DNA from 4 places in the Streptomyces nidicola genome. Region 2 is predicted to be linked to each of the others. Evidence: riboswitches for the same ligand, from Rfam matches in the RefSeq annotation. Region 2 holds a riboswitch; each other region holds the start of a gene.
The links. Region 2 has a riboswitch for cobalamin ahead of ACOKM3_RS16315 (ribonucleoside-diphosphate reductase subunit alpha). Riboswitches for the same ligand answer to the same signal wherever they lie in the genome.

Region 1 (8,592 bases), 3.3 Mb from region 2:
CGCGATGGCGACGACCATCTCGACAGGCGCTCTCAAGCCGAAGACGGCGGTGGCCATGTCCGCCGTGCTGAACCTCGTCGGAGCGTTCCTCTCCGTCGAAGTCGCGAAGACGATCTCCGGCGGCATCATCAACGAGGACGGCCTCAAGACAGAGGTCATCTTCGCGGCGCTGGTAGGCGCCATCCTCTGGAATCTGCTGACCTGGCTGCTCGGCCTGCCGTCCAGCTCCTCGCACGCCCTGTTCGGTGGCCTCATCGGCGCCGCGGTCATGTCGATGGGCTGGTCCTCGGTCAACGGCGGCACGGTCGTCACCAAGGTGCTGCTGCCCGCGGTGGCCGCGCCGCTCGTCGCCGGCATCGCCTCGATGCTGGCCACCCGCCTCACGTACCGCATCAGCAAGAAGACGGACCAGAAGGCGACCGCCAAGGGCTACCGCGCCGGGCAGATCGCCTCCGCCGGTCTCGTCTCCCTCGCGCACGGCACGAACGACGCGCAGAAGACGATGGGCATCATCACCCTCGCCCTGATCACCGGCGGTGTCCTCGGGCACGACGCGGACCCGCCGCTGTGGGTCATCGTCTCGGCCGGTCTGGCGATCGCGCTCGGCACCTACCTGGGCGGCTGGCGCATCATCCGCACCATGGGCAAGGGCCTCACCGAGCTCGCGCCGCAGCAGGGCTTCGCTGCGCAGACCAGTGCGGCGACCGCGATCCTCGCCTCCTCGCACCTGGGCTTCTCCCTCTCCACCACGCAGGTCTGCTCCGGCGGTGTGATGGGCGCCGGCCTCGGCCGCAAGGGCGGCGTCGTCCACTGGTCCACCGCCACCCGGATGTTCGTGGCGTGGGGCCTGACCCTGCCGGCCGCGGGCCTGGTGGGCGCGGGCGCCGAGTTCCTGACCAAGCAGGGCCCGTGGGGCATCGGCCTCACCGCCGCGCTGCTCGTGACCGGCTCGGCGGTCATCTGGAAGCTGTCGCGCCGCAACTCCATCGACCACACCAACGTCACGGCGGACGCGCCGCACACCGCCCCCGCGCAGGAGGCCCCGGGCGTCGTGACGACCGCGATCGCCTCGGTCTCCCCGCCGCCGGTGGGCACGATCGAGACGGTCGAGTCCGAGGCGAAGGTCGCCGACCGGCCGAAGGCCGGTGCGGTGAACGACCCCGCGCGCCCCGCCGGCGCCACGCTGTAGTCAGCGCCGTAGTCAGCGCCGTAGTCAGCGCCGTAGTTCAGAAGGAAGCAGGGCAGGAATGAAGATCGACTGGGCGGCCCTCGGCTCCGTCTTCGGTGTCTCTCTCGTCGTCACCGTGGCCCTCGTCGGCCTGTTCACCCTCGGCATCGTGGGCCTCTCCAAGCGGGAGTCGGCGGCGCGTGACGGTGGCTCGGCGGCGGTCGCGACGTCCGGGGCGTACGCCTGCTTCGCACTGTGCGCGGCGGCTGTGGCCTACGGGATCTATCTGATCGTGGCCTGACACCCAGGTCTGCGTGAGCGGGGTGCGGGACGTGCGACGTCCCGCACCCCGCTTGCGTGATCAACAGCAAGTTGACGTGCCAACTCGGAGCGTGGTGGACTTCCCCCGCCATATACGGCAGCAGTTGAGGAAGCCGGTGCGAATCCGGCGCGGTCCCGCCACTGTGAGCCCCCTTCTCGAAAGGGGCGAGCCAGGAACTCTCGCTGCCGGTCTCGTCGAACCAGGGCGTGGACACCCTGAGTGAGGACACCTACCGCCATGCTCGCCCCGCGCGGCACCTGGCGGCACGAGCGCGTGTACGCGTGCGGTGCCGCCGCCGGAATCTTCGCCGACCTTCTTCTCGGCGATCCGCGCCGTGGGCACCCCGTCGCCGGATTCGGGCGCGCCGCCGCGGCCGTCGAGCGCCGTCTGTGGCGGGACCACCGTGGCGCGGGCGCCCTGCACACCGTGGTGTGTGCCGGTGGCGCCGCCGCTCTCGCCGCCGTCGCCTCCCGTGCCGTACGCCGCTCCCCCGCCGCCTCCGTCGCGTTGACGGCCGCCGCCACCTGGGCCGTCGTCGGCGGGACCTCGCTGGGCCGGGAGGCACGCGGCGTAGGGGCCGCCCTTGAGGCCGGTGACGTGGAGCGCGCGCGGGAGCTGCTGCCCCGGCTGTGCGGCCGTGATCCGCAGGGGCTCGACGCCGACGGGATCGCCCGCGGCGTCGTCGAGTCCGTCGCCGAGAACACCTCCGACGCCGTCGTGGGCGCGCTCGTGTGGGGCGCGCTCGGCGGGGTTCCGGGCCTGGTGGCCTTCCGCGCCGTGAACACGCTCGACGCGATGGTCGGGCACAAGTCCGCGAAGTACCGGCGGTTCGGCTGGGCCTCGGCCCGCCTCGACGACGTGGCCGGCTGGCCGGGGGCCCGGCTGACGGGTGCGCTCGCCGTCCTCGCCGGTGGCCGCCCCCGGGAGGCGCTGGACGCGTGGCGGGCGGACGCCGGGCGGCATCCGAGCCCGAACGCCGGTGTCGTCGAGTCCTCCTTCGCGGGGGCGCTCGGGGTGCGGCTCGGCGGGACCTTGGCGTACGGCGGCCGGGTCGAGCACCGGCCGGTGCTGAACGCGCCGGGGCGGGCGGTCGAGGTGCGTGATGTGGATCGGGCCGTGCGCTTGTCGCGGCGGGTGTCTCTGTTGGCGTTGGGAGTCTGTGTGGGTGCGCGAGTCTGTGTGGGTGCGCGACGGATACGAGCGCGGGGGCGACGATGACGGGCGGCGGACTGCTCGTCGCGGGGACCACCTCCGACGCGGGCAAGAGCGTCGTCACCGCCGGGATCTGCCGGTGGCTGGCGCGCCAGGGCGTGAAGGTCGCGCCGTTCAAGGGGCAGAACATGTCCCTGAACTCGTTCGTGACCAGGGAGGGCGCCGAGATCGGCCGGGCGCAGGCCATGCAGGCGCAGGCCGCGCGGGCCGAGCCGAGCGCGCTGATGAATCCGGTGCTGCTCAAGCCCGGCAGTGACCGCAGCAGCCAGGTCGTGCTCATGGGCAAGCCCGTGGGCGAGCTGAGTGCGCGCGGTTACCACGGAGGGCGGCAGGCTGCCCTGCTCGACACCGTGGTGGGGTGCCTGGAGGAGCTGCGGGCCACCCATGACGCCGTGATCTGCGAGGGCGCGGGGTCGCCCGCCGAGATCAATCTGCGGCGGACCGACATCGTGAACATGGGGCTCGCGCGGGCGGCGCGGCTGCCGGTGCTTGTCGTGGGGGACATCGATCGGGGTGGGGTGTTCGCGTCCTTCTTCGGGACGACTGCGCTGCTGGCTCCTGAGGATCAGGAGCTCCTTGCCGGGTATCTGGTGAACAAGTTCCGGGGTGACGTGAGCCTGCTGGAGCCGGGGCTCGACATGCTCAAGTCCCTTACGGGGCGCGACACTTATGGCGTCCTGCCGTTCCAGCACGGGCTCGGGATCGACGAGGAGGACGGGCTCCGGGTGTCCCTGCGGGGCGCCGTACGGGAATCGGTCGTGGCGCCGCCCGTGGGCGAGGACGTGCTGCGGGTCGCCGTGTGTGCGGTGCCGCTGATGTCGAACTTCACCGATGTGGACGCGCTGGCCGCCGAGCCCGGCGTCGTCGTGCGGTTCGTCGACCGGGCCGAGGAGCTCGTCGACGCGGATCTGGTCGTGGTGCCGGGGACGCGGGGGACCGTGAAGGCGCTTGAGTGGTTGCGTGAGCGTGGGCTTGCGGAGGCTTTGAAGCGGCGGGCCGCCGAGGGGCGGCCGGTGCTCGGTATTTGTGGTGGCTTCCAGTTGCTGGGTGAGTCCATCGACGACGAGGTCGAGTCGCGGGCCGGGGTCGTGGACGGGCTCGGGCTGCTTCCCGTGCGGGTGCGGTTCGAGGCCGAGAAGACGCTGGCGCGGCCGGTCGGGGAGGCGCTCGGGGAACACGTCGAGGGGTACGAGATCCATCACGGGGTCGCCGATGTGCGGGGTGGCGAGGCGTTCCTCGACGGGTGCCGGGTGGGGTCCGTGTGGGGGACGCATTGGCACGGGTCGCTGGAGGCGGACGGGTTTCGGAGGGCGTTCCTGCGGGAGGTTGCGGCGGGGGCCGGGCGGCGGTTCGTGCCGGCGGCGGACACGTCGTTCGAGGCGTTGCGGGAGGAGCAGCTTGATCGGCTCGGGGATCTGATCGAGCGGCATGCCGATACGGATGCGTTGTGGCGGTTGATCGAGGGGGGTGCGCCTGGGGGGTTGCCGTTTGTGCCGCCCGGGGCGCCGTGATGGGAGTCGCCCCCGCCGCCCCTTCCCGTCCCGTCCCTGGGGGCTGCGCCCCCTTGCCCCCCCCAAAAAAAGATTGCGCAGTTCCCCGCGCCCCTGAAATGCCTCCACTCCCCTAAAGCTGTTCGTCTCTCTGGAGGGTCGATGACTACGCCGTACCCGTTCACCGCCGTTGTCGGGCAGGATGATCTGCGGCTTGCCCTGTTGCTCAATGCCGTGTCTCCCGCCGTCGGCGGTGTGCTCGTGCGTGGGGAGAAGGGGACTGCCAAGTCCACCGCCGTGCGGGCGCTTTCCGCGTTGATGCCGGATGTCGATGTCGTCGCCGGGTGTCGGTTCTCGTGTGATCCGGCGGCGCCCGATCCGCAGTGCCCGGACGGGCCGCACGCCGAGACGCCCGGTGCTCAACGCGGTGCGCGCATGGTCGAGTTGCCCGTCGGTGCCTCCGAGGACCGGCTCGTGGGCGCGCTCGACATCGAGCGGGCGCTCTCCGAGGGCGTGAAGGCCTTCGAGCCGGGGCTGCTCGCCGACGCCCATCGCGGGATTCTCTATGTGGATGAAGTCAATCTGCTGCATGACCACTTGGTCGACCTGCTGCTCGATGCTGCTGCCATGGGGGCCTCTTACGTAGAGCGTGAGGGTGTGTCCGTGCGGCATGCCGCACGGTTCCTTCTCGTAGGGACGATGAATCCCGAAGAGGGCGAGCTGCGGCCGCAGTTGCTCGACCGGTTCGGGCTCACCGTGGAGGTCGCGGCTTCGCGTGAGCCGGAGCAGCGGGTGGAGGTCGTCAAGCGGCGGCTCGCCTATGACGACCACCCGGAGGAGTTCGCCGGGCGGTGGGCCGAGGACGAGGCCGAGGTGCGGGCCAGGATCGTCGCCGCGCGTGAGCTGCTGCCCCAAGTACGGCTCGGCGACCGGGCGTTGACGCAGATCGCGGCGACGTGCGCGGCCTTCGAGGTGGACGGCATGCGCGCCGACATCGTGATGGCGCGCACGGCCACCGCGCTCGCCGCCTGGGCGGGGCGCACCGATGTGCTCGCGGAGGACGTGCGGCAGGCCGCACTGCTCGCGCTCCCGCACCGCAGGCGCCGGAACCCCTTCGACGCGCCGGGACTCGACGAGGACAAGCTCGACGAGACCCTGGACGAGTTCGCGCCCGAGGACGAGCCCGAGGGGAACTCCGAGGGCGACGGAGACGGGGACGACGATCCCGACGGGGGGCCCGACGGTGGTGGCCCCGGTGGTGGCGTGCCGCCGCAGGACGGGCCGCACGACGCCCCGCAGGAGACCCAGGACACGCCGAACCCGCAGGGCGACGCTCCGGCCGGTGACGGCCGGGAGGACTCCCCCGAGGAGCCCGCCGCCGCCCCCGCGTCCGGTGGCGGGGCCCCCGAGCAGAAGCCCGTGGCGGCCGGCGAGCCCTTTCGTACGAAGATGCTGAGCGTCCCGGGACTGGGTGAAGGCGCCGCGGGGCGGCGGTCCCGCGCGCGTACCGAGCACGGGCGCACCACCGGCGCGACGCGGCCCCGCGGCGCCCTGACGAAGCTGCACCTGGCGGCGACCGTGCAGGCCGCCGCCCCGCACCAGCGGGCGCGCGGCCGTGCGGGGCGGGGGCTCGTCGTGCGCCGCGACGACCTGCGCCAGGCGACCCGCGAGGGGCGCGAGGGGAACCTCGTCCTGTTCGTGGTCGACGCCTCGGGGTCGATGGCGGCGCGGCAGCGGATGACCGCCGTGAAGGGCGCCGTGCTTTCGCTGCTGCTGGACGCGTACCAGCGGCGCGACAAGGTGGGGCTCGTGACCTTCCGGAAGTCGGCGGCCGAGGTCGCCCTGCCGCCCACGTCGAGCGTGGACGCGGCGGCGAGCCGCCTCGAGTCGCTGCCGACCGGCGGGCGCACCCCGCTGGCGGCCGGACTCCTCAAGGCGCACGAGGTGCTGCGCGTGGAGCGACTGCGGGATCCGGCGCGGCGGCCGCTGATGGTCGTCGTGACCGACGGGCGGGCCACCGGCGGCCCCGAGCCCGTGCAGCTGGCGGGCCGCGCGGCCGGGCTGCACGCGGCCGAGGGGACGGCGAGCGTCGTCGTGGACTGCGAGACCGGCATGGTGCGGCTCGGGCTCGCCACCGAACTCGCGGGCCGGCTGGGCGGCACCGCCGTCACATTGGACGAGCTGCGGGCGGATTCGATCGCCGGGCTCGTGAAGGACGTCACTGGAACGCAGAACACCATCAGGAGGGCCGCTTAAATGCCGCAGGGACAGCCGAGTGTCGTACCGAACGACGGGCTGACGACACGTCAGCGTCGCAACCGCCCGCTGGTGTTCGTGCACACCGGCATCGGCAAGGGCAAGTCGACGGCCGCGTTCGGGCTCGCGCTGCGCGCCTGGAACCAGGGCTGGCCGATCGGGGTATTCCAGTTCGTCAAGTCGGCGAAGTGGAAGGTCGGCGAGGAGAACGCGCTCAAGACGCTCGGCGCGAGCGGCGAGGGCGGCACCGTGGCCTGGCACAAGATGGGCGAGGGCTGGTCGTGGGTGCAGCGCGACGACCAGGCCGACAACGAGGAGAAGGCGCGCGAGGGCTGGGAGCAGGTCAAGCGGGACCTGGCCGCCGAGACGTACAAGCTGTACGTGCTCGACGAGTTCGCCTACCCGATGCACTGGGGCTGGATCGACGTGGACGACGTCGTCGAGACGCTGCGCAGCCGTCCCGGGCAGCAGCACGTCGTCATCACGGGTCGCAACGCCCCTGAGAAGCTGGTCGAGTTCGCGGATCTCGTCACCGACATGTCGAAGGTGAGGCACCCGATGGACGAGGGCCAGAAGGGCCAGCGGGGCATCGAGTGGTAGCCACCCGGACCGTGAGTGTGCCCCGCCTGGTGGTCGCCGCGCCCGCCTCCGGCACCGGCAAGACGACCGTGGCGACGGGCCTGATGGCCGCGTTCGCCGAGCGCGGGCTCGCCGTGTCGCCGCACAAGGTGGGGCCCGACTACATCGACCCCGGCTATCACGCGCTCGCGACCGGCCGTCCCGGGCGGAACCTCGACGCGTACATGTGCGGGCCCGAGCTCGTCGCCCCGCTGTTCGCGCACGGTTCGGCGGGGTGCGAACTCGCCGTCGTGGAAGGCGTGATGGGGCTGTTCGACGGCGCGTCGGGAGAGGGCGAGCTGGCGTCGACGGCGCACGTCGCGAAGCTGCTCAAGGCGCCGGTCGTGCTCGTCGTCGACGCGTCCTCGCAGTCGCGGTCGGTGGCGGCGCTCGTGCACGGCTTCGCCTCCTTCGACCCCGAGGTGCGCCTCGCGGGCGTCATCCTCAACAAGGTCGGCTCCGACCGCCACGAGCAGTTGCTCCGCGAGGCCATGGAGGAGGTCGGGGTTCCGGTGTACGGGGCGCTGCGCCGCACCCCTCAAGTAGCCACACCTTCCCGCCACTTGGGTCTTGTCCCGGTGGCCGAGCGGAGCACGGAGGCGGTGGACTCGGTCCGGGCGTCGGCGGCGATGGTACGAGAGGGCTGCGACCTGGAGGGCCTGCTGGCCCTGGCAAAAACGGCTCCCCCGCTGACGACGGAGGCCTGGGAAGCAGGTGACCCAGGGGCGCGGGGAACTGCGCAAACCACAGACGGTCCGCACCCGCCGACGAATCCGACAGTCGCAATCGCAGGAGGCGCAGCCTTCACCTTCTCGTACACCGAGCACACGGAACTCCTCCGCGCCGCCGGCGCCGACGTCGTCACGTTCGACCCGCTCCACGACGAGCACCTCCCGGAGGACACCGCGGCGGTGGTGATCGGCGGCGGCTTCCCCGAGGTCTACGCCCCGGAGCTGAGCGCCAACGAACAGCTCCGCAAGGCCGTGGCCGAGCTGGCCCGCGGTGGCGCCCCCGTGGTCGCCGAGTGCGCCGGCCTGCTCTACCTCTCCCGCTCCCTCGACGGACAGCCGATGTGCGGGGTGCTCGACGCGGACGCGAAGATGTCCGGCCGGCTCACCCTCGGCTACCGGGACGCCGTGGCCCTGACCGACAGCCCGCTCACCCCGGCAGGGGCCCGGCTGCGCGGACACGAGTTCCACCGGACCGTCCTCGAGCCGGGCGCGGGGCCCACGCCCGCCTGGGGCATGCGGCTGCCGACGCCGCGCGTCGAGGGCTTCGTACAGGGCGGCGTGCACGCCAGCTATCTGCACACGCACTGGGCGGCGCTGCCGGACATCGCGCACCGTCTGGTCCAGTGGAGCGGCGCACGGTGAACGGGTCAGCCCGCGATGCCCACCACGAGCCAGATGAAGGCCGCGCCCGCGACGGTGCACAGCAGCGTCGAGCGGGCCGGGTGCTCGTGGTGGGCCTCGGGAAGGATCTCGGCGGCGGCCAGGTAGAGCAGCACGCCGCCGAAGAAGCCGAGA
Region 2 (8,592 bases):
GGCCTGTGGGGCTACTTCCTGTGGGTCGGCGTGCACGAGCCGCTCGGCGGGATCAACCAGCTCTTCCCGATCTTCGGCATCTCCAACCAGCTGCTCGCCGCCGTCGCCCTCGCCGTCTGCACGACGCTGCTCGTGAAGTCGGGGCGGCTCAAGTGGGCCTGGATCACCGGGATCCCGCTGGTCTGGGACACCGTCGTGACGCTGACCGCCAGCTGGCAGAAGGTGTTCTCGTCCGACCCGCGCGTCGGCTTCTTCCAGCAGCGCTCGAACTACCAGGACGCCATCGACGCCGGAAAGATCCTGCCGCCCGCCAAGACCATGGACGACATGCACACCGTGGTCACCAACTCCACGGTGGACGGCGTCCTTTCGGCCGCGCTCGCCCTCCTCATCGTCGTGGTGGTCCTCGACGCGCTGCGGGTATGCGTGAAGCACGTGCGGAACCCCCAGTCGTCCAAGCTGAGCGAGGCTCCGTACGTCGAGTCCACGCTGGTGGCACCGGCCGGGCTCGTCCCCACACAGGAGGAGAAGGCGGAGGCGCGCGATGCCGGCGTCGGCAGTTCTACGGGTGGCTAGGTATGTGCGGTGGTTCGTCCGCGAGTTGACGGACGAGAGCGCGTACGAGCGGTACGTGACGCACCTCGGGGAGACCCACCCGGGCGCGTCCGTGCCGTCCCGGCGCGAGTTCGAACGCATGCGGACGGACCGCCAGGAATCGGATCCACGGCAGGGGTTCCGCTGCTGCTGAGGCGGCCCCCGAACGGGTCCGTTATCCGGACAGGGGTTCCATAGATCAAGACTCTCGCTTAGATTTCCCGGGCGTTAAACGTGAGATAAGTGGGATCTCTGATGAGCGAGGGGAACGGAACCGCGAATGTCCGATGCGCCTGAAGTGAAACAACCGGTGATCACGCCGGTGCGCGTGATCATTGCACTGTGTCTGGTCGCACCGTTCGTCGCGATGCTCTGGGTCAGCTCCTACGCAAAGATCGAACCGACGCTCATCGGCGTCCCGTTCTTCTACTGGTACCAGATGCTCTGGGTGCTCATCTCGACCGCGCTCACGATGATCGCGTACAAGCTGTGGCAGCGCGATCAGCGTGCCCGTAAGTCTGCTCAGTCGGCTGGAGGCCAGGCGTGAACGGCGGCGTCAACGGTGTCGCGCTCACCGTCTTCATCTTCTTCTTCGTGGCCGTCACGGTCATGGGCTTCCTCGCGGCGCGCTGGCGGAAGGCCGAAAACGAGGCCTCGCTCGACGAATGGGGCCTGGGCGGCCGCTCGTTCGGCACCTGGGTCACCTGGTTCCTGCTGGGCGGCGACCTCTACACGGCGTACACCTTCGTCGCCGTACCCGCGGCGATCTACGCGGCCGGCGCCTCCGGCTTCTTCGCCGTGCCGTACACGATCCTCGTGTACCCGCTGATCTTCACCTTCCTGCCGCGCCTGTGGTCGGTCTCGCACAAGCACGGGTACGTGACCACGTCCGACTTCGTGCGCGGCCGCTTCGGCTCGAAGGGCCTCTCGCTCGCGGTCGCGATCACCGGCATCCTCGCCACGATGCCGTACATCGCGCTCCAACTGGTCGGCATCCAGGCCGTTCTCGACGTGATGGGCGTCGGCGGCGGCGAGAACACCAACTGGTTCATCAAGGACCTGCCGCTGCTGCTCGCCTTCGGCGTGCTGGCCGCGTACACGTACTCCTCGGGCCTGCGCGCGCCCGCGCTGATCGCGTTCGTCAAGGACGGCCTGATCTACCTCGTGATCGCGGTCGCCATCATCTACATCCCGATCAAGCTCGGCGGGTTCGAGCACATCTTCTCGGCGGCGAACGACAAGTTCGACGCGGCCAACGAAGCAGCGGGCAAACCGGTCGCCGGGCTAGCACCGGGCTCCTCGGGTACGTGGACGTACGCGACGCTCGCGCTCGGTTCCGCCCTGGCGCTCTTCATGTACCCGCACTCGATCACGGCGACCCTCTCCTCCAAGAGCCGCAACGTGATCCGCCGCAACACCACGATCCTGCCGCTGTACTCGCTGATGCTGGGCCTGCTCGGACTGCTCGGGTTCATGGCGATCGCGGCAGGGATCAAGGTGCAGAACGGGCAGTTGGCGATCCCGCAGCTGTTCGAGAACATGTTCCCGGACTGGTTCACGGGCGTCGCGTTCGCCGCCATCGGCATCGGCGCGCTGGTCCCCGCGGCCATCATGTCCATCGCCGCCGCGAACCTGTTCACGCGCAACATCTACAAGGACTTCATCAAGCCGGACGCGACGCCCGCGCAGGAGACCAAGGTCTCCAAGCTGGTCTCGCTGCTCGTGAAGGTGGGCGCGCTGGCCTTCGTCCTCACCATGGACAAGACCGTCGCGATCAACTTCCAGCTGCTCGGCGGCATCTGGATCCTCCAGACGATGCCCGCGCTGGTCGGCGGCCTGTTCACGCGCTGGTTCCACCGGTGGGCGCTGCTCGCCGGCTGGGCGGTCGGCATGGTGTACGGCACGCTCGCCGCGTACGGCGTCGCGTCGCCGACGCAGGCGCACTTCGGCGGCTCCTCGGCGGAGATCCCCGGCATCGGTGAGATCGGCTACATCGGCCTCACGGCGTTCGTCCTGAACATCGTGGTGACCGTGGTCGGAACCTTCGTCCTCAAGGCGTTCAAGGCCCCGGACGGCGTCGACGAGACGTCCCGCGAGGACTACACGGCCGACGCGGGCGACAAGGGCGTCCAGGTCGACCTGCCGACGGTCGGCGCGGGCTCCGGTCACTAGGCACCGCGTACGCACGCGTCTCGGGTCCCTCCGCTTGCGGAGGGGCCCGACACATTTCCGGGAAGACGTTGCGGCCACGGCCGGGGGTCGCGTAACCATGGCGTCGTGATCAGAACTGTGCGCCCCGATGAGTACGCCGCGCTCGGCGAGTTGAGTGCCCGCGCCTACCTGGGCAGTGGGCTGCTCGCGTTCGGCGAGGACGACTGGTACGCCGCCGAACTGCGCGACGTCGAGAAACGCGCGCGGCAGGCCGAGGTGCTCGTCGCCGAGGACCCCGACGGCCGGGTCGTCGGCGGCGTCACCTACGTCCCCTCGCACAAGCACTCGTACGCGGAGATCGCACGCCCCTCGGAGGCCGAGTTCCGCATGCTGGCGGTCGCCGTCGAGGCGCGCGGGAAGGGCGTCGGCGAGGCGCTCGTGCGGGCCGTGATCGACCGGGCCCGCACGGCCGGCAAATCGGCGGTGGTGCTCTGCACCCAGCCGCTCGCGACCGCCTCGCACCGCCTCTACGAGCGCCTCGGCTTCACCCGGATCCCGGACCGCGACTGGTCCCCGATCCCGGAAGTGCTGCTGCGGGCGTACGAGTTGAGGCTGGCGGCGGGGGCGGCGGAGGCATCGGCGGGCTGAGGGCACGGGCACCCCGGCGCGACGCCGACACAACATATGGGGCTGACGCGAAAGCCCGACACAACATGTATGCTCGCTCTCGCTGTCACCACAGGGGAATCCGGTGCGAATCCGGAACTGTCCCGCAACGGTGTACGTAGGCGTACAAAAACGCCCGCGTGAGTCCGATGACCTGTCGACGGTACGCCCGAGCCGACCGGCCCGGGCGTCGACGACGTCCGGGCCTCGCGGAAAGGGCCGGTGGACGAGGGCCCGCCCGTGCGCGCCCGCGCTGCCACCTCCTCCCCGCAGGCCTCGAGCCGAGCGAGGGAGAGCCTCCACGTGACCATCGCGCCCGCCGAACCGGTCTCAGCCACGCCCCAGGACGGCCCGGGTGCCGCACTGCTGCGCACCCTGACCGAGCTGACCGCCGAACTCCCCGACGCCGATCCCGGCCGGATCGCGGCCGCCGCGCTGCGCGGCCGTTCGGCGCGGGCCGATGAGGCCGAGCTGCGCGATCTCGCCACCGAGGCCGCGGCCGGTCTGATCTCCGAGGACCCCGCCTACTCCCGGCTCGCCGCCCGCCTGCTCACCCGCTCCATCGCCGCGGAGGCCGCCTCGCAGGGCGTCACGTCCTTCACGGAGTCGGTCGCGGTCGGCCACCGCGAGGGCCTGATCGCGGACCGTACGGCCGAGTTCGTCCGGGTGCACGCGGCGCGCCTCGACGCGCTGATCGACATCGCGGGCGACGACCGCTTCGGCTACTTCGGCCTGCGCACCCTGCACAGCCGCTACCTGCTGCGCCACCCGATCACCCGGCACGTCATCGAGACCCCGCAGCACTTCATGCTGCGCGTGGCCTGCGGCCTCGCCGAGGACGACAGCGTCCGCGCGCTGGACGAAGTGGCCGCTCTCTACGGCCTGATGAGCCGCCTCGACTACCTGCCCTCCTCCCCCACGCTCTTCAACTCCGGCACCCGCCACCCCCAGATGTCGAGCTGCTACCTGCTCGACTCCCCGCTCGACGAGCTCGACTCGATCTACGACCGGTACCACCAGGTCGCCCGCCTCTCGAAGCACGCGGGCGGCATCGGCCTCTCGTTCTCCCGCATCCGCAGCCGCGGTTCGCTGATCCGCGGCACGAACGGGCACTCCAACGGCATCGTCCCGTTCCTGAAGACGCTGGACGCCTCGGTCGCCGCCGTGAACCAGGGAGGCCGCCGCAAGGGCGCCGCCGCGGTCTACCTGGAGACCTGGCACTCCGACATCGAGGAGTTCCTGGAGCTGCGCGACAACACCGGTGAGGACGCGCGCCGCACCCACAACCTGAACCTCGCGCACTGGATCCCCGACGAGTTCATGCGCCGGGTGAACGCGGACCAGCCGTGGTCGCTGTTCTCGCCGGCCGACGTGCCCGAGCTGGTCGACCTGTGGGGCGAGGAGTTCGACGCCGCGTACCGCAAGGCCGAGGCCGACGGGAAGCCCCAGCGGACCATCCCCGCCCGCGATCTGTACGGCCGCATGATGCGCACCCTCGCGCAGACCGGCAACGGCTGGCTGACCTTCAAGGACGCCGCCAACCGCACCGCCAACCAGACGGCTGAGCCCGGCCACACGGTCCACTCCTCCAACCTCTGCACGGAGATCCTGGAGGTGACGGACGACGGGGAGACGGCCGTCTGCAACCTGGGGTCGGTGAACCTGGGCGCCTTCGTGGACGTAGAGACCGGGGACATCGACTGGGAGCGCCTCGACGAGACGGTCCGCACGGCCGTCACCTTCCTCGACCGCGTCGTCGACATCAACTTCTACCCGACCGACCAGGCGGGCCGCTCCAACTCCCGCTGGCGCCCGGTGGGCCTCGGCGCGATGGGCCTCCAGGACGTCTTCTTCAAGCTGCGCCTGCCGTTCGACTCGGCGCAGGCCCGCGCCCTGTCCACCCGCATCTCCGAGCGCATCATGCTCGCGGCGTACGAGGCGTCGGCCGACCTCGCCGAGCGCAACGGCCCGCTTCCCGCCTGGGAGAAGACCCGTACGGCCCGCGGCGTGCTGCACCCCGACCACTACGGCGTCGAGCTGACGTGGCCGGAGCGCTGGGCGGCGCTGCGGGAACGTATCGCCGACGTCGGCATGCGCAACTCCCTCCTCCTCGCGATCGCGCCCACCGCCACCATCGCGTCGATCGCCGGCGTCTACGAGTGCATCGAGCCGCAGGTCTCCAACCTCTTCAAGCGGGAGACGCTGTCGGGCGAGTTCCTCCAGATCAACGGGTACCTGATCGAGGAGCTGAAGAGGCTCGGCGTCTGGGACGCCCAGACCCGTGAGGCACTGCGCGAGTCGAACGGCTCGGTGCAGGGCTTCACTTGGATCCCGGACGAGGTCCGCGCCCTGTACCGCACGGCGTGGGAGATCCCGCAGCGCGGCCTCATCGACATGGCGGCGGCGCGGACCCCGTTCCTCGACCAGGCCCAGTCCCTGAACCTCTTCATGGAGACGCCGACCATCGGCAAGCTCTCCTCGATGTACGCGTACGCCTGGAAGTCGGGCCTGAAGACGACGTACTACCTGCGCTCGCGCCCGGCGACACGCATCGCGCGGGCGGCGGGCAACAGCACCGTCCCCGCGCAGACCGCGACGCCCGACCCCGACGCGGTCGCCTGCTCCCTGGAAAACCCCGAGTCCTGCGAGGCCTGCCAGTAATGACCACTCCCGCCACGGAAAAGAACCTGCTCGACCCGGGCTTCGAACTGACCCTGCGCCCCATGCGCTACCCGGACTTCTACGAGCGCTACCGCGACGCCATCAAGAACACGTGGACGGTGGAGGAGGTCGACCTCCACTCGGACGTCGCCGACCTCGCGAAGCTGTCGCCGGGTGAGCAGCACATGATCGGCCGCCTGGTCGCGTTCTTCGCGACGGGTGACTCGATCGTCGCGAACAACCTCGTCCTCACGCTCTACAAGCACATCAACTCCCCCGAAGCGCGCCTGTACTTGTCGCGCCAGCTCTTCGAGGAAGCCGTCCACGTCCAGTTCTACTTGACGCTCCTGGACACCTACCTCCCCGACCCCGAGGACCGCACTGCGGCCTTCGCGGCGGTGGAGAACATCCCGTCCATCCGCGAGAAGGCGGAGTTCTGTTTCAAGTGGATGGACTCGGTCGAGGAGATGGACCGCCTGGAGTCCCAGGCGGACCGCCGCCGCTTCCTCCTCAACCTCATCTGCTTCGCCGCGTGCATCGAGGGCCTCTTCTTCTACGGTGCCTTCGCCTACGTCTACTGGTTCCGCTCGCGCGGCCTGCTGCACGGCCTGGCCACCGGCACCAACTGGGTGTTCCGTGACGAGACGATGCACATGAGCTTCGCCTTCGACGTGGTGGACACGGTCCGCAAGGAGGAGCCGGAGCTCTTCGACGACGCGCTCCAGCAGCAGGTCACCGACATGCTGCGGGAAGCGGTCGACGCGGAGCTGCAGTTCGGGCGCGACCTGTGCGGCGAGGGCCTGCCGGGCATGAACACCGACTCGATGCGCCAGTACCTGGAGTGCGTCGCCGACCAGCGCTTGCAGCGCCTCGGCTTCGCGCCGATCTACGGCTCGGAGAACCCGTTCTCGTTCATGGAACTCCAGGGCGTCCAGGAACTGACCAACTTCTTCGAACGCCGCCCCTCGGCCTACCAGGTCGCGGTCGAAGGCTCGGTCGGCTTCGACGAGGACTTCTGACGGGTCCATCCGTATGACGGGTCGGGCCCCCTGACGGGTTCGGCTCCAACGGGGCGGTGGGCGGCGCTAATTGAGATGCGTCGCCCGCCGCCCCTTCGTCAGACTTGCGGGGCATGACAACACCCCAGGTCGCAGACGAGGTCCTCACCTACTACTCCACCCAGTTCGACGAGCACGCACGGCTCGGCGCCTCCGCCGCCGGCGTGCTCGAACTTGTGCGTACACAAGAGCTGTTGAGACGCCATCTGCCTGCCGCCCCGGCCTCCGTGCTCGACGTGGGAGGAGGGCCGGGCACCCACGCGCGGTGGCTGGTCGGGGACGGGTATCGCGTGCATCTCGTCGACCCCGTGGAGCGGCACGTGCGGGAGGCGGCGGGCGCCGGGTGCACGGTCGAGCTGGGTGACGGCCGAGCGTTGAGCGCCGCCGACTCCTCGTACGACGTGGTGCTGCTGCTCGGACCGCTGTACCACCTGCCCGAACGGGCCGACAGGGGACGGGTGTTGGCCGAGGCGCTGCGGGTCGTGCGTCCCGGTGGGCTCGTCGTGGCCGCCGGGATCCAGCGGTACGCGGCACTGTTCGACCACGCCGCGCACGGGCGGCTGCATCTCGACGGGCGGGAGGGGCGGTCGGGGCGGGTGTTGGTGACCGGCAGGAACGAGGGGCGGGAGTTCACTTTTCGCCTATTTCCACCGGGCCGAGGAGCTGGCGGCGGAGGTGCGGGGTGCCGGGTTCGACGACACTCGGCTGTACGGGGTGGAGGGGCCCGGTGACGCCCTCCTGAAGGCCGCCGAGACCGCCACCGGCCGCCAAGTGCTACGGGAATCCGACCTGTTCACGTCGGCCCTGGCGGCGGCCCGGATGGCCGAGGAGCATCCGGAGCTGCTCGTCGCGAGCTCGCATCTGCTGGTCTTCGGGCGACGGCCGAGTCAGGCCGCGCGCTCGTAGCGGGAGTGGTGCTCTTCGGCGTTCCGCGCAGCCGCGGCCCTGAGCTGGCGGTCGATGCGGCGGTCGTGGGCCATGCCGTACAGGGACGGGGCGGCCAGGAGGAGGAAGACGAAGAGGACTGCGAAGTAGTTCATCGCTGTGTTCATGTCCTCCACTCTCCGCCCAGCGGCGGCCTCGCGGCAGTGGCAGGACCGTCACTGACCCTCGAATTACTGCCAGCCGTGCGGCACACTGGACGGCATGCTGACGAACGTGGCCGTAGTGCTGCTCGACGGAACGCATCCCTTCGAACTCGGCGTCGTCTGCGAGGTGTTCGGCCTCGACCGGAGCGACGCCGGGCTTCCCGTGTACGACTTCGCCGCGGTCTCCTTCGAGGGGCCGACCCTGTCCACCCACGTACCGGGCATGACGGTGTCCACCACGCACGGACCGGAGCGCCTGGAGGAGGCCGACCTCATCGCCGTCCCGGCCGTCGGCTACCGCCGCGACGGCTTTCCGCCCGAGCTGCTCGACGCGCTGCGCCGCGCGGTCGACCGGGGAGCGCGCGTCCTGAGCG
Region 3 (5,121 bases), 3.1 Mb from region 2:
GCAGCAGGGCGACCGCCTCGTCGACGCTCGGAACGCGCGGCGAGTGGATGTCGTACACGCCCGGACCGGCTTCGCGCGGGTAGCCGTGAGCGGCGAGCTCGTGGGCGACCCGCATGTGGGAACGGGCGGCCTCCAGACTGATGACGTCGGCGTCGAGGTCGTCGATGGCCTGCACGATGTCACCGAACTCGGCGTAGCACATGTGCGTGTGGATCTGCGTGTCAGGCCGGACGCCGCAGGTGGTGAGGCGGAACGCCTCGGTGGCCCAGGCGAGGTAGGCCGCGTGGTCGGTGGCGCGCAACGGGAGCGTCTCGCGCAGCGCGGGCTCGTCGACCTGGATGACCGAAGTGCCGTTCGCCTCAAGGTCGTTGACCTCGTCGCGCAGGGCGAGGGCCACCTGTCGGGCGGTGTCACCAAGTGGCTGGTCGTCGCGGACGAAGGACCAGGCGAGCATGGTGACGGGACCCGTGAGCATGCCCTTGACGGGGCGGTCGGAGAGCGACTGGGCGTACGTCGCCCAGCGCACGGTCATCGGCTCGGGGCGGGAGATGTCACCCGCGAGGACCGGCGGGCGGACGTAGCGGGTGCCGTACGACTGGACCCAGCCGTGCTGGGTCGCCAGGTAGCCGGTGAGCTGCTCGGCGAAGTACTGGACCATGTCGTTGCGCTCGGGCTCGCCGTGCACGAGCACGTCGATGCCGGCCTTCTCCTGGAAGGAGACGACCTCACGGATCTCGTTCCTGATGCGGTCCTCGTACCCCGCGGTGTCGATGCGTCCGGCCCTCAAGTCGGCTCGGGCGGCGCGGAGTTCGCCGGTCTGCGGGAACGAGCCGATGGTCGTGGTCGGCAGCAGCGGCAGGTTCAGGAGGGCCCGCTGGGCGGCGGTCCGCTCGGTGTACGGCTGCGAGCGGCGCCCGTCGTCCTCGGTGACGGCGGCGGCGCGCCTCCGCACCGCCGGATCGCGCGTGATGGGCGAGGTGGCGCGCGAGTTCAACGCGGCGCGGTTGGCAGCGAGTTCGGCCGAGACCACGCCGGTTCCCCGGGTCAGGCCCTTGGCGAGGGTGGCGACCTCGGTGGTCTTCTGGCGGGCGAAGGCGAGCCAGCGCCGGATCTGCGGCTCGATGTCCCGCTCCACGGACGCGTCCAGCGGGACGTGCAACAGCGAGCAGGAAGCGGCCACGTCGACGCGCTCGGCGAGCCCGAGCAGGGTGCCGAGCGTGGCGAGGGACCGCTCCAGGTCGTTGACCCAGACGTTGCGGCCGTCCACCACGCCGGCGACGAGGCGCTTGCCGGGCAGGCCGCCGGCGGCGGCGAGTTCGTCGAGGTTGGCGGCGGCGGAGCCGGTGAAGTCGAGGGCGAGGCCGTCGACGGGGGCCTTGGCGAGCACCGGCAGGGCCTCGCCGAGCCGGTCGAAGTACGAGGCGACCAGGAGCTTCGGGCGGTCGACGAGGGCGCCGAGGTCACGGTAGGCGCGGGCGGCGGCGTTCAGCTCGGCCGGGGTGCGGTCCTGGACCAGCGCGGGCTCGTCGAGCTGCACCCAGGTGGCACCCGAGGCGCGCAGGTCGGTGAGGACCTCGGCGTATACGGGCAGCAGCCGGTCCAGCAGGGTGAGCGGATCGAAATCGTCCGCCACGCCCGGGGCGGGCTTCGACAGGAGAAGATAGGTGACAGGTCCGACCAGCACCGGACGACCGTCAAGGCCCAGGCCGAGGGCTTCTCGCAGCTCTGCGACCTGCTTGCCGGAATCGGCGGTGAACACCGTGTCAGGACCCAACTCCGGTACCAGATAGTGGTAGTTGGTGTCGAACCACTTGGTCATCTCCAGCGGAGCGACGTCCTGGGTGCCGCGGGCCATGGCGAAGTACCCGTCCAGGGCGTCCGCCGCGACGGCGGCCCGGTGGCGCTCGGGCACCGCCCCGACCATCATGGTCGTGTCCAGGACGTGGTCGTAGTAGGAGAAGTCGCCGGTCGGCACCTCGTCGATGCCGGACGCGGCCAGGTCCTGCCAGGTGGCGCGGCGCAGTTCGGCGGCGGTGGAGCGGAGAGTGTCGGCGGCGACGCGGCCCTTCCAGTAGCCCTCGATCGCCTTCTTCAGTTCGCGGTTCGGGCCCTGGCGGGGGTAGCCGTACACGGTGGCCCGTGCGGCTGCGGTCTTTGTGATCGCGGTCCTGGTGGTCACGGAAATCTCCTTCGAGAGACGTATCCCTGGGATCCCGGAGGCTTCTGCGGCACGAAGGAGTGACACCACCGTGGCGGCGACCGCGCGCTGCGAGGCGCGGCCTTCCGCCGGTATGTGTACGCCGACCCGCCCTCGAGGTCACCGAGATCTCCGCGCACGATTCGTCCGTGCGCGGGCAGTCGGCAGGTCTTCGGACTCGCGGGCACGCCCACCCGAAAGGGCGGACACCTAGTGACCGTCGCTTCCCGGACCCCTGTTCCGGAGTCCAGTGCGTATGACGGCGGTCGTTCCCACTCACCGCTGCGGGGCAGTCCCGGATTCCCACCGGGTTCCCTCTTGCGACGCCCCGTCTGGCGGGCGGGGCGAACCAGCTGCGTCGTTCACCCTACGGGTCCGCGCCCGGCGGCCGCCACAACGTCCGGCCCGCCGGCCGCTCGGCGCCGGATGGCATCATGGCCGCGAACACGGGCGACGGCGGCCCCGAGGAACCGGTGCGGAACTCCTCGGCGAGAGGGAGGAAGCGGTATGCCCGAACGGCTCGCGCAGACGGAAGTGGCGCCGGAACAGGTCGCCGAGGCGCTGCGCGACGTGTCGCGGATCGGCGGATTCTTCGCCCTCGACACGGCCCCGACGCGGTCGTCCGGAGCCGGAGCCGGAGCCGAAGTTGAAGCTGAAGTCGACGCCGACGCACGGCTCGTGCGCGCCGGGCTCGCCGAACGGGCCCAGGCGGTCAACGACCACTACCGCACACCCGAACCCCGTATCGGCGTCTCCATCGCCCACCTGGGTCTCGCGGCCCGCCTTTGGTCACCGGTCCTCGCCTGCGCGCTCGTCCACGGGATCGTGCCGACGATGAGCGCGGTGGAGTGGTCGGGCGAGGGCTCGGCCATCCGGCTGCGCCGACCCGAGGGCCGACGCGCGGCGGAACTCCCGTCACTCGCCGACGCGGTCCACGAGCAGGTGGACGGCGTCCTGGAGGCGGTCGAGAACGCCCTCACCACCAAGGTGGCGCCGCGCCTGCTGGCCGGTAATTCCGCGTCGGCGCTCGTCGGCTCGGCGGCCCAACTACTGAGGTCGCGGCCCGAGTTGCGTACGGATCTCACGCGTCTGACACGCGAACTGCTGGAGACGGGCCGACTGCGGGGCACGGGCCGGATCACCGGAGCCGATCTGTCGTTCCGGCGACGCAGCTGTTGCCTCTTTTACCGCGCGCCCGGCGGCGGCAAGTGCGGAGACTGCTGTTTGGTGCGGTGATGGCGGTGATGGTGGAGTGACTGGACGACGATGAAGACAAGACACACGAAGGAGAGCCGCGCCTCATGTTGATCACCGCCGCGCACGTCCTGGTCGGACCCGATCGTGACGCCCTGGCCGACGGCGCGGTGCTCGTACGCGAGGGCGTCATCGCCTGCGTCGGCCCGCGCGAAGAGGTCGAGCGCCGGGCGCGGCCCGATGAGCCTCGGCTCGACTTTCCTGCCGGAACCGTGCTCCCCGGCCTGATCGATGCCCACGTGCACCTCTGCTTCGACGCGGGCCCCGACCCCGTCGCCACGCTCCAGGAGCAGGGCGACGAGGCGCTGTTCGCCGCCATGGCGGGTCGGGCGGAGCAGCTGCTGAGCGTCGGTGTCACGACGGTCCGAGATCTGGGTGACCGGGGTGGCCTCGCGGTGCGTCTCGCCCGGGACATCAAGGAGGGCGCGGCCGTCGGCCCGCGTGTCGTCCCGGCCACGGTGCCGGTCACTCCGCCCGGTGGCCATTGCTGGTTCCTCGGCGGCGAGGCCTCCGGCCCTGACGAATTGCGGCGCCTGGTTCGGCGCAACGTGGAGGCGGGCGCCGAAGTCATCAAGGTCATGGCGACCGGCGGCGGCCTCACCAAGGGTGGAGCCAAGAGCTGGGAATCCGAGCTGTCCGAGGCGGAGTTGGCGGCGCTCGTCGACGAGGCACACGGCGCAGGGCTGCCGGTCGCCGCGCACGCGCACGGCGTCGACGGCATCACGGCCGCTGTCGCGGCGGGCGTCGACAGTATCGAGCACTGCACCTGGATGACGGCCGACGGATTCGAGGTCCGCCAGGACGTGCTCGACCAGATCGTCCAGCGGAACATCCACGTCTGCCCCACGGTCAGCCCGAACTGGCGGATGCTGCCGAAGTTCTTCGGCGCCGAGCGCGCCGAGGCCATGTTCGGCGCGGTGCGTCGGATGGCCGAGGCCGGTGCGCGGCTGATCGCGGGCACCGACGCGGGCGTCCAGCGCGCCGGGTTCGACGGCCTGCCCTCCAGCCTCACGTTCTACGAGCACCTGGGCCTGCCCAACGACCGCGTCCTCGCCATGGCCACGACGGAAGCCGCTCGCGCGCTGCGCCTTGAGGAGACGACCGGCCGGCTCACTGCCGGCTACAGCGCCGACATCCTCGTGGTGACCGGCGACCCGCTCGCCGACCTCGGGGCGCTGCGGTCGGTGGCGGCCGTGATCGCGGCGGGCCGACTGCACGGGCCGGGGGACAACGCGTAGCAGCGGCAGGGGAGTTGTTCAGTTCCCGGGGCCCTCGCAAGGGTCGTCGCCCGGGGCCAGTGGCCGGGTGTCCGCCGCCAGGCAGGAGGAGTACACGCGCGTCGGCGTGGGCCGTGGCTCAGGTCCCGATGCGGCCGTCATCGCGACGGCCAGCCCGACGCCGACGGCGACCAGCACGACCAGGGCGGCAACGAGCATGACGAAGCGCATCGTCATCCACCGCCGAAGTGGTCGCGGAGCGCCTCGTGGCAGTCGTCCTCGCCGGCGTTCCGGACGCGCGAGAACGCCACCGCCCCGTCCTTCTTGCCGTCCTGCTCGTTCTTGGCCAACTGCTTCTCGAGGTCCGCGATCAGCTCGGCGCACCGGGCGCTGACGGGCTTTCCGGGCTTCGGATCGGGCTCCGGGGAGGCGTTGAGGCCGAAGGTGACGGCG
Region 4 (8,592 bases), 3.1 Mb from region 2:
ACACGGCGGACGCCGCCGCACCGGCTCCCCGCGCGCCGCGCGGCCCCGGCTGCCCTGACCCGCCCCGCACCCATGACCGTGGGGCCCCTCGGCCGCCGACTGCCGAGGAGCCCCTGCCTGAGACAGCGCCGAGCGACCGGTGGGTGTTACATGCACACGGTGCTCGTCCGCTCCGGCCGAAAACCCGCAGACATCCGGGGACCGGGCACGCTAGCGTCCGTGGGCATGGCCCCTTCACTCGAACGCCCTCCGTTCCAGGCCGACGAGCGCACGGCGCTCATCGGCTGGCTGGACCTCCAGCGACAGATCCTGCGGTGGAAGTGCGAAGGACTGAGCGAGGAGGACGCGCGCCGCAGCGTCGTCCCGACATCGCCCGCGATGACGATGGCCGGTCTCATCAGCCATATGCGCTGGGTCGAACACACCTGGCTGGAGGTGCTGTTCCTCGGCGGCGACGAGTCGGTGAACCCGTCCTTCGGCGAGTCGGACGAGGACGACGACTGGCGCACCGAAGGCATCACCCTCGAGCAACTGCTGGTCGCCTACGAGTCCCAGTGCGCCCGCAGCAACGAGATCGTGGCCACGGCCTCCCTCGACGACACGGGCCGCCACCCCAAGTACGGCGACGGCAAGATCGACCTGCGCTGGATGCTCATCCACCTCATCGAGGAGACCGGACGGCACGCAGGCCATGCGGACATCGTGCGGGAACTGATCGACGGGTCGAAGGGGTACTACTGACCGGCCCCGGTGCCCGGCTGACCCTCCTTGGCGCCCAGCCAGGTCAGCGCGGCGACGGTGAGCGCCTCCACGCCGGTGCTCAGTGTCGGCTCGATCTCTGGGGCGAAGTGCGGGGAGTGGTTGGCCGGCAGGTCGTCGAGCTTGCCGTCGCGCAGTGCGGCCAGAACGGTCTCGGTGTCGAGGCCGCCCCAGAACCAGAAGACGGTCGGCACTCCGATCGCCTCGCCGAACACCCCCACGTCCTCGCTGGCGTTGACCGGCGGCATGGGGATGATCCGCTGCTCGCCGAAGTGGCCGGCGAACGCGGCCAGCGTGGTGGCGGTGGCATCCGGGTCGCTGACGAGGGCGGGAACGCTCCCGGTCCAGGCGAGGTCGGGCTCGCGCGTGGCGCCTGCGGCCACGGCCTCGGCCCGCACGACGCGTTCGGTCGCCGAACGGAGGAGCTCGCGGGTGGACGCCGTGGTGGAGCGGATGTTGATGCCCAGCTCCGCGTCGTCGGGAATGATGTTGTCCTTGGTGCCGGCCTGCATGCGGCCCACCGTGACGACCGCCGTCTCGGACGGAGGCACCTCGCGGGCGACGACACCTTGCAGCCGGGTCACCACATGGGCGGCCATCAGGACCGGGTCGATGGCGGCCTCCGGGCGGGAACCGTGCCCGCCGCGACCGTGCAGGGTGACATCGAGGGAGTCCGAAGCGGCCATCACCGGACCGCTGCCATGGCCGATGAACCCGGCGGGCAGCGGTCCCACATGCTGGCCCAGCACGACCTCCGGCGTGGGGAAGCGTTCGAAAAGACCGTCGTCGACCATGCCGCGGGCGCCGCACCCGAGCTCCTCCGCGGGCTGGAAGACCAGCAGCAACGTGCCGCTCCACTGGTCGCGCGCGCCGGTCAGCAGGGCCGCCGCCCCGGCCAGGCAGGCCGCGTGCATGTCGTGCCCGCACGCGTGCATCACCGGCACGTCCTTGCCCTCGTGGTCCACACCGCGGGCGACGCTGGCGTAGGGCAGTCCGGTCTTCTCCTCCACCGGCAGCGCGTCGAAGTCGGCGCGCAGCATGACCACGGGGCCTTCGCCGTTGCGCACGACCCCGACCACGCCGGTCGTGCCGACGTTTTCTACGACCTCGTCGACACCGGCGGCCCGCAGACGACCCGCGAGCAGCTCGGCCGAGCGCGTCTCCTGCAGTGACAGCTCCGGGTGTTCGTGCAGGTCCCGGTAGAGATCGGCCAGGTCGCCCCGGATCTTCTCGAGCCCTGCGACAACCGCCTGAGTCATGATCCAACCTCTCTGCTCCGTCTGGTCGGTTCAGTGTCACCCACGGGGGCGGCGGGAGATCCGGCGCCGGGCCGTGTCGCCGCGCCCACCTGCCGCCGCCGCCCGTCTCGCGAGGGGCGAAATTGGATGGACCGCTCCCGACTCGGCGTGCGACGGTCCTGCCATGCCGAGCGAGTTCGAGTCACCCGAGTCCCCCTTCGGGCCTGTTGCGTCAGTCGAGTCCAGGGACGGTACGGCGATCGCCTACCGTCAGTTCGGTTCGGGACCGCCGGTGGTCATGGTCCACTGCTCCGGCGGCGGGCTGCACTCCTGGGAGCCGGTGGCCGAACTCCTCGCGGACCGCTACGAGGTGTGGACTCCCGTGCGCCGCGGCTACGCCCCGAGCGGGCCGGGCCGCTCACCCAAGAGCTTCGCCGACGAAGTGGCGGATCTCGACGCACTCATCACCGAGATCGGCCGCCCCGTGCACGTGGTCGGCATGTCCTACGGCGCCAACGTCGCCCTGCACGCGGCGGCGTCCGGCCTGCCGGTCCGCTCACTGGTGCTGTGGGAGCCGCCACTGTTCGCGGTGGGCGACGAACTGGCGCCCGTACTGGAGGAGTTCGAGCAGCTGACCGCGAAGGGCGAGCAGCGGCGCGCCGACCGGCTGCTCGCCGAGAAGGTGGCCCGCATCCCGGCGGCACTCCTGGACATGATGGACGCGGGCGAGTCCGACGGCACCGAGCCGGACACTGAACGAGACGCCGAGCCCGACGAGGCGCACGGCTGGTGCCGCGACCTCGAATCGCTGATCGCCGACTCGGCGGGCGTGGACCGCTGGACCGACGTCACCGTCCCGACCCTGCTGATGCGGGGCGCCGACACCTGGCAGCCGATGCCGGAGACCCTCGACCGGCTCGCGACGGCGCTGCCCCGGGTCACGTACACGACGCTCCCCGGCCAGATGCACTTCGCGCCGTCACTCGTCCCCGACGTCGTGGCGGCGCACATCGCCGGCTTCCTGCCGCGCACCTGAATACGGTCCTGCCGTCACGCCCCGATCAGGGCGGCGAGCCCGGCCAGATCGTCGGCGTACAGGTCGAACCGGTCCGAGGGGGCGGGCGGGTCGCCGACGGGACGGGCGACGTAGGCCGTGCGCAAACCGAGAGCCTGCGCCGCCCGCAGGTCCCAGGCGTGGGCGGCGACCATCAGGAGCCGCTCCGGCGGTCGTCCGGAGACGGCGACGGCCAGTCGGTAGACGGCCGGGTCCGGCTTGTAGGAACGGGCGTCCTCGGCGGACAGCGCCTGGTGCCAGCGCAGTCCGGCGTGGGAGTTGAGGCCGAGGAGCGCCGTCCGGCTCGCGTTGGACAGCCCGATCAACGGGTACCGCTCGGCGAGCCGGGCGAGTCCTGCCACCGTGTCCGGCCACGGCGGGAGCCTGCGCCCCGTCAGGGCCAACTCCGCCACCGCGGCCGGATCGTCGACCCCGGCGGCATCGGCGACGAGCCGGGCGGCCTCCAGATCGAGGGCGTCGCTCGCGAGGTGGGGCCGCCCGCCGTCGAGCACGCTCTGCTGCTCGCGCTCGATGTGCTGCTGCCACAGCGCCAGGAGCTTCTCGACGTCGGGGTCGCCGATGGCTGGGGCGAGGCGACGAATGCCGGCGCGGATCCCGGCGGGCTCGTCGACGAGCGTGCCCAGCACGTCGAACACGAGGGCATCGATCTGTGGCTCTGACATGAGATCCGACATGGGCGAGGGTCTCCCGGACGAAGCAGGGGCGAGGGACGGGTTATTGACCGAACGCCTCCGGCATCTCCCGGGATTCCCGAATCGCACGGACCGCCCTATCGAGAACCTCCTTCGTCGTCCGGCAGATACGTCACCTGCGGCCGACGCGTGCGCGGGTGGACGGCGACCTCGGCGGACACCTCGTAGACCTCGGAGAGGAGCCGTGGTGTGAGGACGTCGCCCGGTGGGCCCGCGGCGACGACCTCGCCGGCTCGGAGTACGTACAGGCGGTCGCAGTAGTGGGCGGCCAGGTTGAGGTCGTGGAGGGCGACCAGCACCGTGGTGGGCAGGCGGCGCAGGGCCGAGAGGATCTCCAACTGGTGGCGGATGTCGAGGTGGTTGGTGGGTTCGTCCAGGACGAGAAGCGACGGTTGCTGGGCGAGGGCCCGTGCGATGAGGACGCGTTGGCGTTCGCCGCCGGAGAGGTGGTCGAAGGGGCGGTGGGCGAGGTCGGCGGCGTCCACGGAGGCGAGTGCCGCCTCGATCAGGTCGGCGTCCTCGGCGGTGTCGCCCGCCAGCAGGCGCTTGTGCGGGGCGCGGCCCATCGCGACGACCTCGCCCACCGTCAGGTCCACGTCGGCTCCGGCGTCCTGCACGACTGCGGCGACGGTTCGGGCCAGCCGGCGTACCGGAAGCGCCCACGCGTCGGCGCCGTCCACCCGCACCGTGCCCGTGTCCGGGCGCAGTACCCGGTACACGGCCCGCAGCAGCGTGGACTTGCCGCTGCCGTTGGGGCCGACGAGGCCGATGGTCTCGCCCGGGCGGGCGGTCAGCGAGACGTCGTCGACGAGCCGCCGGGCGCCCGCGGTGAGCGTGACACCCTCGACGTGAAGATCGGCCGCCGTCATCCGACACCTCTCGCGTTCCTGCGCCGCGCGTCCCGTCGCATCAGCCACAGGAAGAACGGCCCTCCGCACAGCGCCGTCAGCACACCGACCGGGATCTCCATGGGCGCGGCGACCGTCCGCGCCGCGATGTCCGCCCACACGAGGAAGACCGCCCCGCCGAGCGCGGCCGTCGGCAGCACGCGCCGGTGGTCGCCGCCGACGAGCAGGCGCACGATGTGCGGCAGCATCAGGCCGACGAAGCCGATCGGCCCGGCCGCCGCGACCAGCACACCGGTGACGAGCGAGACCAGGACGAACATGCGGGCGCGGAAGCGGGCCACGTCCAGGCCCATCGTCGTGGCGGCCTCCTCGCCCGCGAGCAGCAGGTTCAGGTTCGGCGCCTGCACCATGAGGACGCCGATCCCGAGCAGCAGGGCAAGACCCGGCAGCCACAGCGAGTTCCAGGACACCCCGCCGAGGCCGCCCAGCGTCCAGGCGAGGACCGTACGTGCCTCGTTGCCGCGGTCCGTGGTGAGCAGCAGCAGGTTGAGCAGCGCGCTGAGGATCGACGCGACCGCCACACCGGACAGGATCAGGCGACCGGACGTGATGCGGCCGCCGGTGCGTGCGGTGGCGTAGACGAGGACGAGTGCGCCGAGCGCGCCCGCGAACGCCGCCGCCGACAGCGACATCGCCCCGAACACACCGACCCCGAACACGAGGACCGCGACCGCGCCGAGCGAGGCACCGGAGGAGACGCCGAGAAGGTACGGCTCGGCGAGCGGATTGCGTACCAGCGCCTGCAGAGCGGTGCCGACGACCGCGAGTCCGGCCCCGGTCGTCGCGCCGAGCAGGACACGCGGCGCGCGCACGTCGAGCACGATCGTCTCCCGCGCCCGCGACCAGTCCGCGTCCCCCCACCAGTCGGCGCCGAGCGCGTGCGTCACGATGCCCCACACCTCACCGGGCGGCACGTGCACCGAGCCGATGGCGAGTCCGGCCGTGAGGGAGACGACGAGCAGTGCGGTGAGCAGGAACAGGGTGGCGGTGAGTCTCGCTCCCTGCCCAACGTGCCGTCGACGCGCGCCAGTTGACTGTCTGCCACCTGGTCGTTGGTCGACCGGTTCCTTGTCGCCCACGACGGACGCCGTCACTTGAAGCTCTCCGGGTGCAGTCCGCGCGCCAGACCCTCCACCGCGTACGCCGACCGGACACCCACCAGGGTCGCGGTCAACGGCAGCACGACGAACCGCTTGTGCTTGATGGCGGGGACGTCCGCGAGCGCGGGCTGCGAGAGCAGGTACCGCTTCTTCTGCTCCACGCTCTTGTCGCCCGCGTAGTCGTAGATCGCGATGGCCTCGGGCCCCCGGTCGACCACCTGCTCCCAGGAGACGTCGCCGAACACATCGTCCAGATCGGCGAAGACATTGCGGCCGCCCGCCTCGTGGATCAGGTGCGTGCCCAGGCTTCTGCCGCCCGCGGTGAAGGCGGACTTGTCTCCGCTGTCGTACACGAACACGGGGACGTCCGGTTCGTCTTGGACGGCGGCGCTCGCCTTCTCGACCCGGTGGCGGAGGTCGGAGACGAGGGCGTCGGCGCGGTCGGGGACCCCGAAGATCTTGCCGATGGTGCGTATCTCGGCGTAGGTGTCCCGCATGGTCACGTTCTTCTCGCCGCAGTACTCGCGGTTGAGGTACGTGTCGATGCCCGCGTCGGCGAACGCCTTGCGTGAACGGCCCTCCTTCTCGGCGAATGCGCTGGAGTAGCCGCCGTAGACGAAGTCGGGTTCGGCTTCGAGGACCTTCTCGAACGAGGGCGCCCTCGCCGACAGCTTCGGAACCGACGCGTAGTCCTTGCGCAGGCTCGGCAGGACGGCCGAGTCGGGGAACGCCGTGCCGACCATGCGGTCCTTCAGGCCGAGGGAGAGCATGAGTTCGACGGGGTGCTGATGGATGGTCACCACGCGCGAAGGCGGCTTCTCGTACGTCGTCCTGACGCCGCAGTCGTCGATGGTGACGGGAAAGCCCTTGGTGATCGACGACTGCGGGCCGCCGGCGCGTTCGGCGGCCGACCCGGACGGGCCGCAGCCGGCGGCGAGCACCGTCGCCGACAGCGCGGCGAGGGTGGCCCCGAAGCGCACGACGACACGCCGTCGTCGCACCCGGGGGAGGGAAAGGGAAGGGGGACGGCATGGACCGTCGTACACGTGAAGCCTCCTACGGAGTCCGCGCTCCTCGGAATAAGCCCGCGACGGGTCAGTGACCTGACTCCCGCGCAGCGCTGGCTCGCGCTGCCCGGTCACAGTGGCGGGACCGTGCCGGATTCGCACCGGCTTCCTGTCTCCCGTCGCGGCGATGACCAGGCGATAGTACGCAGTGGTGGGCGAAAGGCAAAGGTGAAGCAAAAGCGGGCGGACGGTGGGGGAGTTGACCACCTGCCGGTGATCACCGGTCGACGGATGCCAAGATGGACCGCCATGACTACAGGCTGGGATGCCCGCGCCGGACGGGCCGCGGTGTTCGCGGCCGTCTGCGTGCTGCTCACAGCACTCGCGCACACGCTCATGTCCGGTGACACCGTGCCTTGGTGGGCGTTGGCCGCAGGCCTCGTGGTCATCGGTGGGGCGGCTTGTGTGCCGGCCGGGCGTGAGCGTGGGCTCCTGCCGGTCGTGGGTCTTGCCGTGGCCGCACAGGCGGCACTTCATCTCTTCTTCTCGTGGGCGCAGGTCTTCGCGCACCCGGCGGCGTCCGGCGGTTCCGTCGCGGGCCGGTGGCTGGACCAGGTGCTGTGCCGTGTGCCCACGGCTTCCATGCCGGCCGACCCCATGGGCGGCATGAGTGGCATGCATGGCATGGCCGGCATGGCGGACATGCCCGAGATGGAATCGCACGGTCATGACATGGGCGGCATGTCACCGTCCGGCATGCTCGTGGCCCACCTCCTGGCTGCCGTGCTGAGCGGACTCTGGCTCGCGTACGGCGAGCAGGCCGCGTTCCGCATCGCGAGGTCCTTCGTCGGGCGGATCGTCGCGCCCTTGAGGCTCCCGCTCCGCCTTCCCGCTCCGCCGCACCGGCCGCGCGTCCAGGTCCGCCGCACGCGGCGCGACCGTACGCCCCGTGACCTCCTCCTCGCCGACACGATCACCTCCAGGGGCCCGCCCGCAGGGGACGCTGTCGCCTGACGACAGCCGGTTCACCCGAGGCTGCGCCGCACCCTCGGGCATCGGCCGTGCGCACACCCGCGCGGCCGAGTCCCCATGCAACGCACCGGATCCGGATGTGCCCAGGGCCGAACGGCCCGCGCCCGGACTCCGTGCTGCCCGAAACTGGAGGACCACGTTGTCCCTCACCTCAGAAACCTCCGACACCTCTGAACCGCGCCCAGCGGAACAGACCGAGCACGCACCGCCGTCGCCGCCCGTCGAGCGGTCGACCTGGGCGTCGCTGCGCCCGCTGGTGCTGCGACTGCACTTCTACGCCGGGGTGTTCGTCGCCCCGTTCTTGTTCGTCGCCGCGGTCACGGGCCTGCTCTACGCGGGCTCGTTCCAGGCCGAGAAGATCGTGTACGCCCATGAGCTGAACGTCCCCGTGGGCAAGTCCGAGCTGCCGATCGCCGATCAGGTCGCCGCCGCCCGCAAGGCTCATCCGGAGGGAGACATCAGCGCGGTACGGCCTTCCCCCGAGGCCGGGGCGACGACCCGAGTCATGCTCTCCGGTGTGCCGGGAGTCGACGCCGACTACACGCTCGCGGTGTTCGTGAACCCGTACAACGGGGAGGTGCGCGGCGCCCTCGAACAGTACGGATCGACGGGCGCGCTGCCGCTGCGCACCTGGATCGACGAGCTCCACCGCGACCTCCACCTCGGCCAAGTGGGCCGCCTCTACAGCGAGTTCGCGGCGAGCTGGATGTGGGTGATCGCGGGCGGCGGCCTCGTCCTCTGGTTCGGCAGGCGCCGTTCCCGTCGCGCGATCCGCGGCGCG

Region 1: linked by a shared signal. The riboswitch ahead of ACOKM3_RS31145 (cobalamin biosynthesis protein) and the one ahead of ACOKM3_RS16315 (ribonucleoside-diphosphate reductase subunit alpha) in region 2 are both predicted to bind cobalamin.
Region 3: linked by a shared signal. The riboswitch ahead of metE (5-methyltetrahydropteroyltriglutamate--homocysteine S-methyltransferase) and the one ahead of ACOKM3_RS16315 (ribonucleoside-diphosphate reductase subunit alpha) in region 2 are both predicted to bind cobalamin.
Region 4: linked by a shared signal. The riboswitch ahead of ACOKM3_RS02575 (ABC transporter substrate-binding protein) and the one ahead of ACOKM3_RS16315 (ribonucleoside-diphosphate reductase subunit alpha) in region 2 are both predicted to bind cobalamin.

What each region holds. Positions count from the first base shown of each region.
Region 1 is NZ_JBNBPI010000001.1:6,895,939-6,904,530, reverse strand. Features, by position in the region: gene ACOKM3_RS31155 (inorganic phosphate transporter) at 1-1,189, shown strand, start outside; gene ACOKM3_RS31150 (hypothetical protein) at 1,248-1,469, shown strand; cobalamin riboswitch at 1,549-1,690, shown strand; gene ACOKM3_RS31145 (cobalamin biosynthesis protein) at 1,728-2,708, shown strand; gene ACOKM3_RS31140 (cobyric acid synthase) at 2,705-4,213, shown strand; gene ACOKM3_RS31135 (putative cobaltochelatase) at 4,355-6,448, shown strand; gene cobO (cob(I)yrinic acid a,c-diamide adenosyltransferase) at 6,449-7,048, shown strand; gene ACOKM3_RS31125 (cobyrinate a,c-diamide synthase) at 7,060-8,439, shown strand; gene ACOKM3_RS31120 (ZIP family metal transporter) at 8,445-8,592, opposite strand, start outside.
Region 2 is NZ_JBNBPI010000001.1:3,609,119-3,617,710, forward strand. Features, by position in the region: gene ACOKM3_RS16290 (carbon starvation CstA family protein) at 1-576, shown strand, start outside; gene ACOKM3_RS16295 (YbdD/YjiX family protein) at 545-748, shown strand; gene ACOKM3_RS16300 (DUF3311 domain-containing protein) at 875-1,141, shown strand; gene mctP (monocarboxylate uptake permease MctP) at 1,138-2,766, shown strand; gene ACOKM3_RS16310 (GNAT family N-acetyltransferase) at 2,872-3,393, shown strand; cobalamin riboswitch at 3,457-3,587, shown strand; gene ACOKM3_RS16315 (ribonucleoside-diphosphate reductase subunit alpha) at 3,715-6,072, shown strand; gene ACOKM3_RS16320 (ribonucleotide-diphosphate reductase subunit beta) at 6,072-7,091, shown strand; partial or broken gene ACOKM3_RS16325 (class I SAM-dependent methyltransferase) at 7,205-8,036, shown strand; gene ACOKM3_RS16330 (hypothetical protein) at 8,018-8,182, opposite strand; gene ACOKM3_RS16335 (helix-turn-helix domain-containing protein) at 8,277-8,592, shown strand, end outside.
Region 3 is NZ_JBNBPI010000001.1:537,476-542,596, reverse strand. Features, by position in the region: gene metE (5-methyltetrahydropteroyltriglutamate--homocysteine S-methyltransferase) at 1-2,179, opposite strand, end outside; cobalamin riboswitch at 2,356-2,553, opposite strand; gene ACOKM3_RS02555 ((2Fe-2S)-binding protein) at 2,705-3,433, shown strand; gene ACOKM3_RS02550 (amidohydrolase family protein) at 3,499-4,689, shown strand; gene ACOKM3_RS02545 (hypothetical protein) at 4,708-4,899, opposite strand; gene ACOKM3_RS02540 (hypothetical protein) at 4,902-5,121, opposite strand, start outside.
Region 4 is NZ_JBNBPI010000001.1:543,644-552,235, reverse strand. Features, by position in the region: gene ACOKM3_RS02610 (glycosyltransferase family 4 protein) at 1-58, shown strand, start outside; gene ACOKM3_RS02605 (DinB family protein) at 226-741, shown strand; gene ACOKM3_RS02600 (amidohydrolase) at 735-2,018, opposite strand; gene ACOKM3_RS02595 (alpha/beta fold hydrolase) at 2,182-3,033, shown strand; gene ACOKM3_RS02590 (haloacid dehalogenase type II) at 3,048-3,734, opposite strand; gene ACOKM3_RS02585 (ABC transporter ATP-binding protein) at 3,842-4,633, opposite strand; gene ACOKM3_RS02580 (FecCD family ABC transporter permease) at 4,630-5,766, opposite strand; gene ACOKM3_RS02575 (ABC transporter substrate-binding protein) at 5,763-6,818, opposite strand; cobalamin riboswitch at 6,849-6,990, opposite strand; gene ACOKM3_RS02570 (hypothetical protein) at 7,089-7,793, shown strand; gene ACOKM3_RS02565 (PepSY-associated TM helix domain-containing protein) at 7,951-8,592, shown strand, end outside.